DNA from 3 places in the Ruegeria sp. HKCCSP351 genome. Region 2 is predicted to be linked to each of the others. Evidence: riboswitches for the same ligand, from Rfam matches in the RefSeq annotation. Region 2 holds a riboswitch; each other region holds the start of a gene.
What was found. Region 2 has a riboswitch for cobalamin ahead of I9182_RS20010 (DUF4198 domain-containing protein). Riboswitches for the same ligand answer to the same signal wherever they lie in the genome.
Positions count from the first base shown of each region.

Region 1: another riboswitch for cobalamin. It lies ahead of I9182_RS11315 (hypothetical protein); the one in region 2 lies ahead of I9182_RS20010 (DUF4198 domain-containing protein).
Region 3: another riboswitch for cobalamin. It lies ahead of I9182_RS05235 (DUF1636 domain-containing protein); the one in region 2 lies ahead of I9182_RS20010 (DUF4198 domain-containing protein).

Region 1 is NZ_JAEDOV010000004.1:351,934-355,207, forward strand. Features, by position in the region: gene rsgA (ribosome small subunit-dependent GTPase A) at 1-613, shown strand, start outside; gene I9182_RS11310 (hypothetical protein) at 650-1,507, opposite strand; cobalamin riboswitch at 1,639-1,859, shown strand; gene I9182_RS11315 (hypothetical protein) at 1,949-2,356, shown strand; gene I9182_RS11320 (dual specificity protein phosphatase family protein) at 2,348-2,860, opposite strand; gene I9182_RS11325 (DNA polymerase III subunit gamma/tau) at 3,000-3,274, shown strand, end outside.
Region 2 is NZ_JAEDOV010000017.1:14,972-18,245, forward strand. Features, by position in the region: gene I9182_RS20000 (cobalt ABC transporter permease) at 1-169, opposite strand, end outside; gene cbiM (cobalt transporter CbiM) at 166-777, opposite strand; gene I9182_RS20010 (DUF4198 domain-containing protein) at 784-1,569, opposite strand; cobalamin riboswitch at 1,701-1,900, opposite strand; gene I9182_RS20015 (ROK family transcriptional regulator) at 2,021-3,169, opposite strand.
Region 3 is NZ_JAEDOV010000002.1:222,180-225,453, forward strand. Features, by position in the region: gene I9182_RS05230 (NAD(P)-dependent oxidoreductase) at 162-1,175, opposite strand; cobalamin riboswitch at 1,260-1,465, shown strand; gene I9182_RS05235 (DUF1636 domain-containing protein) at 1,559-1,933, shown strand; gene cobW (cobalamin biosynthesis protein CobW) at 1,938-2,993, shown strand; gene cobN (cobaltochelatase subunit CobN) at 2,997-3,274, shown strand, end outside.

The DNA of each region.
Region 1 (3,274 bases), on a different contig from region 2:
TGACCAGTCGGATGATCCCGGAAGTTTCTCGGGACAAGTGGAATCTCTGGACCCGTTTTTGACGGTTTTGACGATCAACGCTCGGGATCCGGCAGATGTCGAAAAGGTTCTGGCATGGTGTCCCAAAGGCCAGACCGGCGCGCTGGTCGGGTCGTCGGGCGTGGGTAAAACGACGCTCAGCAACACCATGACAGATCAAAACCTCGCCACGTCTGGAATTCGCGAAGACGACGCACGGGGCAGGCATACGACAACGGTGCGCGCGTTGCACCGGATGAGTAACGGTGGATGGCTGATCGACACGCCCGGAATGCGCGCATTGCGCCTGCTGGACGCCCAGGACGGGATCGACGACGTATTCTCGGACATCACAGAGCTTGGCCAAAGCTGCCGCTTTTCGGATTGTCAGCACGAGACCGAGCCCGGCTGTGCCGTGCAGAACGCAATCGACGAAGGCGTGCTTGATCCGGCGCGGCTGGACCGCTGGCGCAAGCTGCGGCGTGAAGATCAGCGAAACTCGGAAACCGTTGCGCAATCGCGGGCGCGGGACAGGGCGTTTGGCAAGATGGTGCGCGGTGTCATGCAGGACAAGAAACTTCGTAAACGGCCATAGCTGCAAGGTGTTATGGAAAACCTGCGTCGCGTCTGATCAGGCGATCAGGCGCGGCCAGACCGCTGCATTGCGCCGGGCAAATGCCCCAATGTGACCAACCTCCGGCAGTCCGAATTCGGCAGGCTTCAGAAGGTGGCGTCTGGCCTCGGGGCCGTACAGATCGGCAAGGCGCCAAACTGCCTCGGGCGGAGCCATCTGGTCATCTTCGAACGTGAACAGATCCACAGGTGTTCCAGAACTGCCCCAATGCGCATCAGGCAAATTCTGCCCGATCTCGGGAACGTAGCTAAGAGGAGCTGTACACCATTTGCGCCATTGCCAGTAGACCGAGGCGGGCAGGTCCGAACCAAACCCGATCGCTTTGCCGGGCAGATACCCAAGCGCTCGCACCATCAGCGGTGCATGGCCATACCAGAACAGCCCTGCCAACCCCCGATAGGGCCATGGGTGATCTTTCAAAGTCACCAGCCCCGAACACACACCGATCATACGGTCGATCTGGTCGATATCCGGCTGCACCGGCCCCAGCATCGCACCGACCGAATGGCCGATGGTCCACTGCTGCGCATTTGGAAACCGTCTGCGCATCTCGGCCCGCGCCGCAGGCATATCGATCAACGCCCAATCCGCCATAGTTGCAGTTGCGTCTTTCAGGCGGCCGACCAAAGAAAACCCGTAGTCCCGATAGTCATAGGTCAGGCAAGCTATCCCCCGCTCGGCGGCCAGCCATCGCGCGAAGTGTTGATAATAGTCACGCGGCACACCCGTGGCACTGTTCAGCACGACAACGGTTTCCGGCTCACCTGCTGGCCGGTGCAACCGCGCCGACAAGGTCACAGACCCGGACGGAAAGCGGAAATCTTCGATCAACACCGTCTGTTCCGAATCCAACATGGTCCCCGGCTTTCGCTGAAACAATCGGTTTGCCTGCCTTCGATGCCGATGACACTAGGCCGGAACATAATCCGCATCCAGCATGACCAAACGTCCGGCCAAAGATCGGCTTGACTCGGAACGCGATCAGGCGCTAGCGGTTGTGTGATGGTTTCCGGCCCCCACAAGAGGTCGGGATGAAAAGGGAACACGGTGCGGTTTGTCTGGTCATACAGACATCAACCTAGTCCGCGACTGCCCCCGCAACTGTAAGCGGTAAGCAATGCCGAAATACCACTGGCCCATGGGCTGGGAAGGTCGGCAGAGCAATGACCCGCAAGTCAGGAGACCTGCCATCGGAACTGAAACCGAAACTCGGGCGGGGTGTCCGGGCAGGTCCTGACGGCAAAATGCTGTCCCACCTGCCCCAATATCCAGCCCACCACGCGCGGAGGGCGCAGGATGATCTGGAAGACAAAATCACACAAATACAGCGCAACTGTGTGCCAGCGGACGGGCAATACCTGCCCGGCTTTGGCGCGACTGGCCCGCTCGATTTCCGAAGCCATGGCGCAGGCGGTTTCGGCCACCAGCGAGGATTTCGAATTTGAAGGCAACAGCGCGCTGTCACATTGCGTAGAAGGGTGCATGGCAGCGATCCGAGCGCGATCCGAAAGCGTTCGCGTTTTCTGCGGGGCGCACCCTGATACAGCAATTCGGGACCTGGATGCCTATGCCGATTTGATCTTCGGACTTGAATTCAGCACGCTGCCCTCGGGCATTGTCACGAACCCGCCTTGCGCGATGATCGAGGTTTCAACGATCCGACCCCCGAAATTCGGTTACGCACCCCAGCAGCTTTCAGCTTGATCCCACTTCCACCTGTACCGGCGTGATCCGGGACGCCCAGGCCAGCTGCGCATCGGTTTCGACAGCGCACGGGCGTACGGCCCGCAGGCGGTCCAGTGCGTCGCTGGCGCGTTCACCGCATTCAACCATCAGTCGCAGAACAATCATCCCGGACCTGCCGCACCCCCCACGGCAGTGCACAAGGACCCGGCCACCACCCGACAGTGCATGTCGGGCCGTGGCGCTGACCTCTGGCCAGGCCTTCTGAACCGCTTGCGTTGGCGCTCCAAAATCTTCGATCGGCAGGTGAACCCACCGGCTGGCCCGGCTTTGGATGTCACTGCCAAAGTGCTGCGCGCCATCCTGAAGCATTTCGACATCCGTCGTCATTGAAATCACAAGGCCCGGTTTCCACGCCGCAATCGTATCCAGATCGGTGGCGTAATCCCCGCCACGACCGGGCATTGAAGTAAGGGCAAGCGTCCCGCCTCCGACCTGCAGAGCAAAGATGACCAACTGCGACATGAAGTGCGTCCTCCCCCAAGGTACTCTTTAAGAAATGAGTCATTAAATCCGCTGGTCCAGTTTAGTTGGAAACCAGCCCGTTCCTGAAACAAAAAATCATCGCGCCCCGCAGTGGACGCGGGCTGCCGCCGCCACTACGCTGTGCCGAAGCACCGAATCCGAGCGAGAAGACATGACAGACACGCCCAGCCCCGCCTATCAGGTTCTCGCCCGCAAATACCGCCCGGAAACCTTTGCCGACCTGGTAGGTCAGGATGCCATGGTGCGCACCCTGAAAAACGCTTTCGAGGCCGACCGGATTGCGCAGGCTTTTGTCATGACCGGCATTCGCGGGACGGGTAAAACGACCACGGCGCGGATCATCGCCAAGGGCATGAACTGCATCGGACCCGACGGAACCGGTGGCCCCACAAC
Region 2 (3,274 bases):
CGTCCGGGCCGTTGACGATGACCTCGGTATCGCTTGCCATGTCACCGTTGGAAAAGCCGATTTCGCCTTCGATGGCGTCACCGGATTCAAACACTCCGGCTATGACCTTATGCGCCAAGGCAGGTACGGGTGCGCAGCTCAGCGCCAGAACGATCGCCAGGTACCTCACGCGACCGCTCCTTTGACAAAAAGCTCGGGCTTGACCTTGCGCGCCAGCAAAACCGCGAACCCGGTCAGGATTGCCTCAATCGCCATGACAGGAATATGTGCAAAGAAAACAAGCTTGGCCGCAGGCAGGAAGGCATCCCCGGACAAGGCCAGAGAAAATGCAACCATGCCGGTTGTGGCGGCAATGGCAAAGGCACCACCGACCCCGCCCCATATCGCACCTTGCAGAGGTGAGCCGTGGGCGATCAGGCGGCTAAAGACCAGTCCGGCCAAAACCGCGGGCAACGCGATGTTCAGGGTGTTGATCCCCAGTACGGTCAACCCGCCAAAGCCAAAGAAGACGGCTTGCAGCAAAAGCCCGACGAACAGGGCCGGGAATGCGGCCCAGCCCAACAATAGCCCGGCCATGCCGTTGAGGATCAGATGCACTGACGAAGGGCCAATCGGCACATGGATCAGCGATGCCACGAAAAAGCTGGCCGACAGCACCCCCGCCGTGGGGATGCGATCAAGATCCAGCGACCTGAGGCCCATGGCAATCCCACCCGCCGCAGCGACGGCTCCGCCGATCACGACCGGGTTGGACAAGGCTCCGTCAACGATATGCATCTACGATTACTCCAAATCCCATGCGCGGATCCAGATGACCGCGTCCTGGCTGAGTTCTTTGCCGTTGTGTTCGGTCACAGGACCGGCACCGAGCGCGGCAAAACCCCAATATCCGGCTTTCGGAACGCCGAACGTGAAATACCCGTTATCATCCGAAGTTGCGACCAACGTGCCGCCCGGCATCGGTGAGACGGTCGGGGCCGAGGCGGCCGCGCTTTCCATGTCCGGTTCTGCGGCCATGTACTCGATCTCGATCTCGGCACCCGCAACCGGTTGGCCTTCGGCCATAACCCGACCTGTAAAGGTCGACCCCGCGATGATGTTGGTTGGTTTGTTGAGCGGGATGATCTCAACCGGCAAGCCCACCGGGTTCATCCAGTCGGTCGGCAGTTCGTTGCGGTTCAGGAATGCCTTGGCAATCTGCTGGATATAGATATTCTCGGATTCCTCGTAATAGGGCTGGGGAACAGTCACCAGCACATAGTCGCCCGACCGTTTGACGGGAACATAACCCTTGAATGCCGCGCCTTCGTTTTCGCCACCGGTGAAACGCACGGGTTCCAGGGTATCCAGCAGATCGGTTTTCTGACCGTTGTGGATCACGTAGAATTCCTGCGGCTTGTCCAGATCCATGACATGCCCGTTCGAGAACGGATGCCAAAAGATCAGCTTGACCGGAACATTCCCCGGTGCGTCGATCATGGTGTCAGCGGTGTATTCCAGCAGGAAATGCGCATCTGCTATCGCTGGAAGCGCTATCGCCACAGCGGCTGCGGAAAGCAGCTTGGTCATCAATAGTCGTCCTTGTCCCATCGCACCAACCCCGGTACGAGATGCGTTTTGACTGCGGGGATGTCCAAGCTAAGCTGCTTTTTCAAGCATCCTGCTCCGACGCGCATCCCGTCGCCGATTAGGAGTGCCCTTGTCAAAGGCACATGTCCGGCAGGTATCCTGACTTGCGGGTCAAAGCGTTGGGCTGGCCTTCCCGGATTAACTCCAGTGGCACTTCAGCCCTGCTCGCCGCTTACAGTTGCGGGTGCAGTTGCGGAGTTGGGCCAAAGCCCGCACCGCATTCCCTATTGATTCCAGAGCACGCCCCGGAACCGGACATGCCGAGCGGCTTGCCAGACTTCTTCGGCATCCGTCAACGATCAATTGCGCTGGCTGTCAAAAAGTTTAGCGGGCAATGCCCTTTTTCCGGCGGATCCGCTTTGGATAAAGGTCGGGGTTTTCAGGGATGAACCTACCCTTCGAGCAGGTATCTTTCCGACAATGGCAAACTGGCCGCCCCCAATGAGCGGGCATCGGGGCCTGCCGTCCCCGCCAGCACCAAAGGCCGTTCCAGCCCGGTCAGGTTCAGGTCGGATAGTTCGACCTCAACCAGTTCCACCAGCCGCGCCTTGATGCCTGCGGGCATCCAGCCATCAATCTTGACACATTCGAAGTCGATCAGGCTGCAAGATGAGACTGTGGCATGGGCGATCCCGTGCGCCGCTTGTTTCAGCCAGTTCTCAAGGTGGGTTTCCGGTACGTCCCAATGCTGTGTCGTTTCCCAAATTGAACCGGCTGTTGCGGCATTCTCACCTGTCGCGCGCTCCAGTACATAAAGACTGGCGACATCTATCAACGGTTTCACTCCGCCTGCGTCGTCCGGCACGGGCAATGGGCCAAGCGCACCGGCGTTTCCCCGCCCCGAAAAGATCGAGCCGTTCAGAACCACCCCGCCCCCAATGAAGAAGCCCACATAAAAATACAGGAAATCTCGTGGGCCTTCCGCCGGGCTAAAGACCAGCTCGGCGCCGCAGGCGGCCGTTGCGTCGTTCTGCAAGAACACCGGCAAGTCATAGCTTGCGGCCAGCGCGCCTTTCAAGTCCGCGTCACGCCACGGATCCATTTTCTCCTGCGGAACCTGCAATGTCTGTGCCCAGTCCCAAAGGTAGAACGGCATCGCAATCCCAAGACCCGCGATCCTGCCGCGCGCTTCGGGCGACAGCGACGTCATCACTTTGTCGAGGCTTTCCTTGGAAAAGCTCAGTGTCGCCTCGGGCGTCGGAAAATCATAAGTCCGCCGTTCGCGTTGCCTGACATTGCCAAGGAAATCCGTCAGCACCAGCTCGGTACTGCGCCGCCCGACTTTGAGCCCGAAGAAATACGCGCCATCCGGATTCAGGCGCATGGGAACCGAGGGCTGCCCGACTTTTCCCCGGATCGGTTCACCCCGCAGAAGCAGCCCATCGGTTTCCAACTGGCGCATGATGACCGAAACCGTCTGTGCCGACAGCCCGGTCATGCGCGCGATTTCAGATTTTGCAAGGGCCTGATGGCGCCGGACCAGTGACAGGACAAGCCGTTCATTTCGGGCCCGCATTCCGCTTTGATTGGTGCCGCGCATGTCTGGCTCGCGTACGCCAGCGGTATTGTCCAAAGAGTTGTTTGCAGACACGGCCATCCCCTTCGTGACGACAATGTTGAAACCCTTCCTTTCTGTCAATAATAA
Region 3 (3,274 bases), on a different contig from region 2:
GACTTGGCCCCGCAATACACGCTTGCGATGCTTGGTATTTTCAGACGTTCATGGCCCGCGATTCTGTCGAACTGCGGGCCAGATATGGCGTGTTTTTTCGGATCACCTTCCTACCTCTGCTCGTTCACGGGGCGCGATGTGGTTTGGTATGTGCCTGGCGTTCAGGCGCGCCCTTGTGGCACAACCTCGTATCCCGGCTCCTCCGGCTCATCATCCGTCATTTCGGCTGGGAAGCCCGGGGCAGTGATATCCAGACCAGTTGCCTCTTCCAGCCGCTTGATAATATTTGGTGAAAGCTCGCGTTCGCCATAGCGTGCGATACCATCGTTAAAGATGTTGATCATCACCGGATTTATTTCCAGCGGCACCCCGGCGCGGTCGGCGACCTCCTGAAACAAACCGATATCCTTCTTCACCAGATCCATGGTGAAGGAAATATCGCGCGACCCATTCAGGATGACCTGACTTTCGGTTTCGTGCACGAAGGACGTGCCGGACGAGATTTTGATCGCCTCATAGGTCGTGTTCAGATCCATCCCCGCAGCCTTTGCCGTAACCAGTGCTTCGGCGCAGGTGATCAGGTTGGCGGTGGCAAGATAGTTGGTCATCACTTTCAGCACCGACGCCGAGCCCAGTTCACCGGTGTGCAAAACCCGGCGGCCCATTGTCGTCAGGAACGGCAGAATTCGTTCAAACGTTTCCCGGTCGCAGCCCGCGAAGATCGAGATATTGCCCGTCGCGGCACGGTGGCACCCGCCAGAAACCGGGCAATCGACGGCCGCACCGCCGCGCGATATGACTTCGGCACCCAGGTGTTTGACTTCGGCCTCGTCCGTGGTCGACATCTCCATCCAGATCTTGCCGGGGCCCACTTCGGGCAACATCTCCTGCATGACTGCGTCCGATGCTGCCGGAGACGGCAGACAGGTGATCACCGCATCGCAATCGCGCATCAACTGGGCGGGCCCTTCTGCCGCCTTTGCGCCTTTGGCGACAAACTCGGCCACCAGATCCGCGTTCAGGTCATGCACAGTCAGATCAATGCCGTTGCGCAAAAGGGATCCCGAAAGCTTGCCGCCTACGTTACCCAGACCGATAAATCCCACTTTCATATGACGCATCTCCAAGTTCGTCGTTTTCCCGTCATGCGACCATATACCGAACACGTTCTTCATGCCGCCGAACGACGCCTACAGGTCGCTTTTTTCACCTTGGCTTATTTGTTGCGCGCGAACCGCTTGACAAGCGGGTCAGCGGTGCCGCATGTCCCTGTCGTTGGTGTCGGCGACAGCCGATGAAAAGGGAATGCGTCAACGGTTCATCCGCCAAACGCAGCCGCCCCCGCGACCGTGACCGGAGAGGATGCCCAATGCCACTGGCCTGTGCCGGGAAGGCGGGACATCCGACAGAGCGACCGCTCTGGCATCCGCAAGCCGGGAGACCTGCCAACACCCGAAGTTGAAACCGGGCGGGGTGTTCCGGTGTCGGGTCCATGTGCAGACGTGGTGCCCGCATGAAACCCCGTCCCCCGCGAAGAGGATTTGGGGGGATGAGAGACATGACCGAGACCGCACCGGTAGAGCTACTGGTTTGCACGACTTGCCGCCGGGGTCTGCCCGTCGAGGATGACGCCGAACGACCCGGCACATTGTTGCACAAGGCCCTGGAACAGGCTGCCTTGCCAGATGGTATCACTCTGAAACCTGTCGAATGCCTTTCGAACTGCGATCAGGGCTGTTCCATCGTTCTTCGGGGCGGGCCGGATCGCTGGACCTTTGTTTACGAGAACCTGAACGAAATCGATCACGTCGATGTCATCATCGATGGTGTGACCAAGTATCTGGCCACAGACGATGGTCTGGTGAAGTGGCGCGACCGTCCTGAACATTTCCGCAAAAACTGCGCATCGCGCATTCCCCCGATTGGAGGCTGAGATCATGTCGAACCTAGAAAAACTTCCCGTCACCGTGATCACCGGCTTTCTGGGCTCGGGCAAAACCACGCTGGTGCGCCATCTGATGCAGAACCCGCAGGGAAAGCGGCTGGCGATTGTTGTTAACGAGTTTGGAGATGTGGGTGTTGATGGCGACATTCTGAAATCCTGCGCGATACCGGATTGCCCTGCGGAAAACATCATGGAACTGGCAAACGGCTGCATTTGCTGCACCGTGGCTGATGATTTCATCCCGACCATCGAGGCGCTGATGGCGCTGGAACCGCGCCCGGATCACATCCTGATCGAAACATCCGGCCTTGCACTGCCCAAACCGCTGCTGAAAGCATTTGATTGGCCTGATATCCGTTCGAAAATCACTGTTGATGGCGTGATCGCGCTGGCCGATGCCGAGGCCGTGGCCGCCGGTCGCTTTGCTCCGAACGTTGAAGCGGTGGATGCCCAAAGGCTGGCTGATGACTCGATTGATCACGAAACACCCTTGTCCGAGGTGTTCGAGGATCAGATCTCGTGCGCGGATATCATCCTGCTGACCAAGCCCGATCTGGCAGGTCCCGAAGGTGTCGCGAAAGCTAAACAGATTATCGCCGCCGAGGCGCCGCGCCCGCTTCCCGTCGTCGAGGTTGCAGAGGGTGTCGTCGACGTACGTGTCGTGCTTGGCCTTGAGGCTGCCGCCGAAGATGACATGGACGCCCGCCCGTCACATCACGATGGCCATCACGATCATGAGCATGACGACTTCGAAAGCATCATCGTCGAGTTGCCGGAACAGACCGACCCGGCGGAACTGGTAGCCAGGATTGAACGTCTGGCATCTGAGCTGAATATTCTGCGCGTCAAAGGCTATGCCGCCGTCACAGGCAAACCGATGCGCCTGCTGGTTCAGGCTGTCGGCGCACGGGTTCGTCACCAATACGACCGCCCGTGGGAGCCCGGTGAGGAGCGCCGCTCGCGCCTGGTCGTGATTGCCGAGCATGACGACATCAAAGAGGCCGAGATCCGTGATATCCTCGTGGGTGTGACCGAGGTTGCCGAGTAAGTCATGCACGTCGTCTTTCGCGAAAGCCACGGGCTCGAGGAAACCGAGACCCCAACCGATCTGGGCCAAAGCCCGGCTGATCTGGTTGTGCTGTCCTTTTCCGACAGTGACCTGGGTGCTTTCGCGGCGGGCTGGCATCGCGGCGGCGGACCTGAGGGGCGGATGCCCACGATGCGGCTGGCCAATCTTGCTGCATTGAAACACCCCCTGTCCGTCGACACCTATGTTGAACAGACACTTGAAGGCGCAAAGGGCATCCTGATCCGTCTGATCGGTGGCGT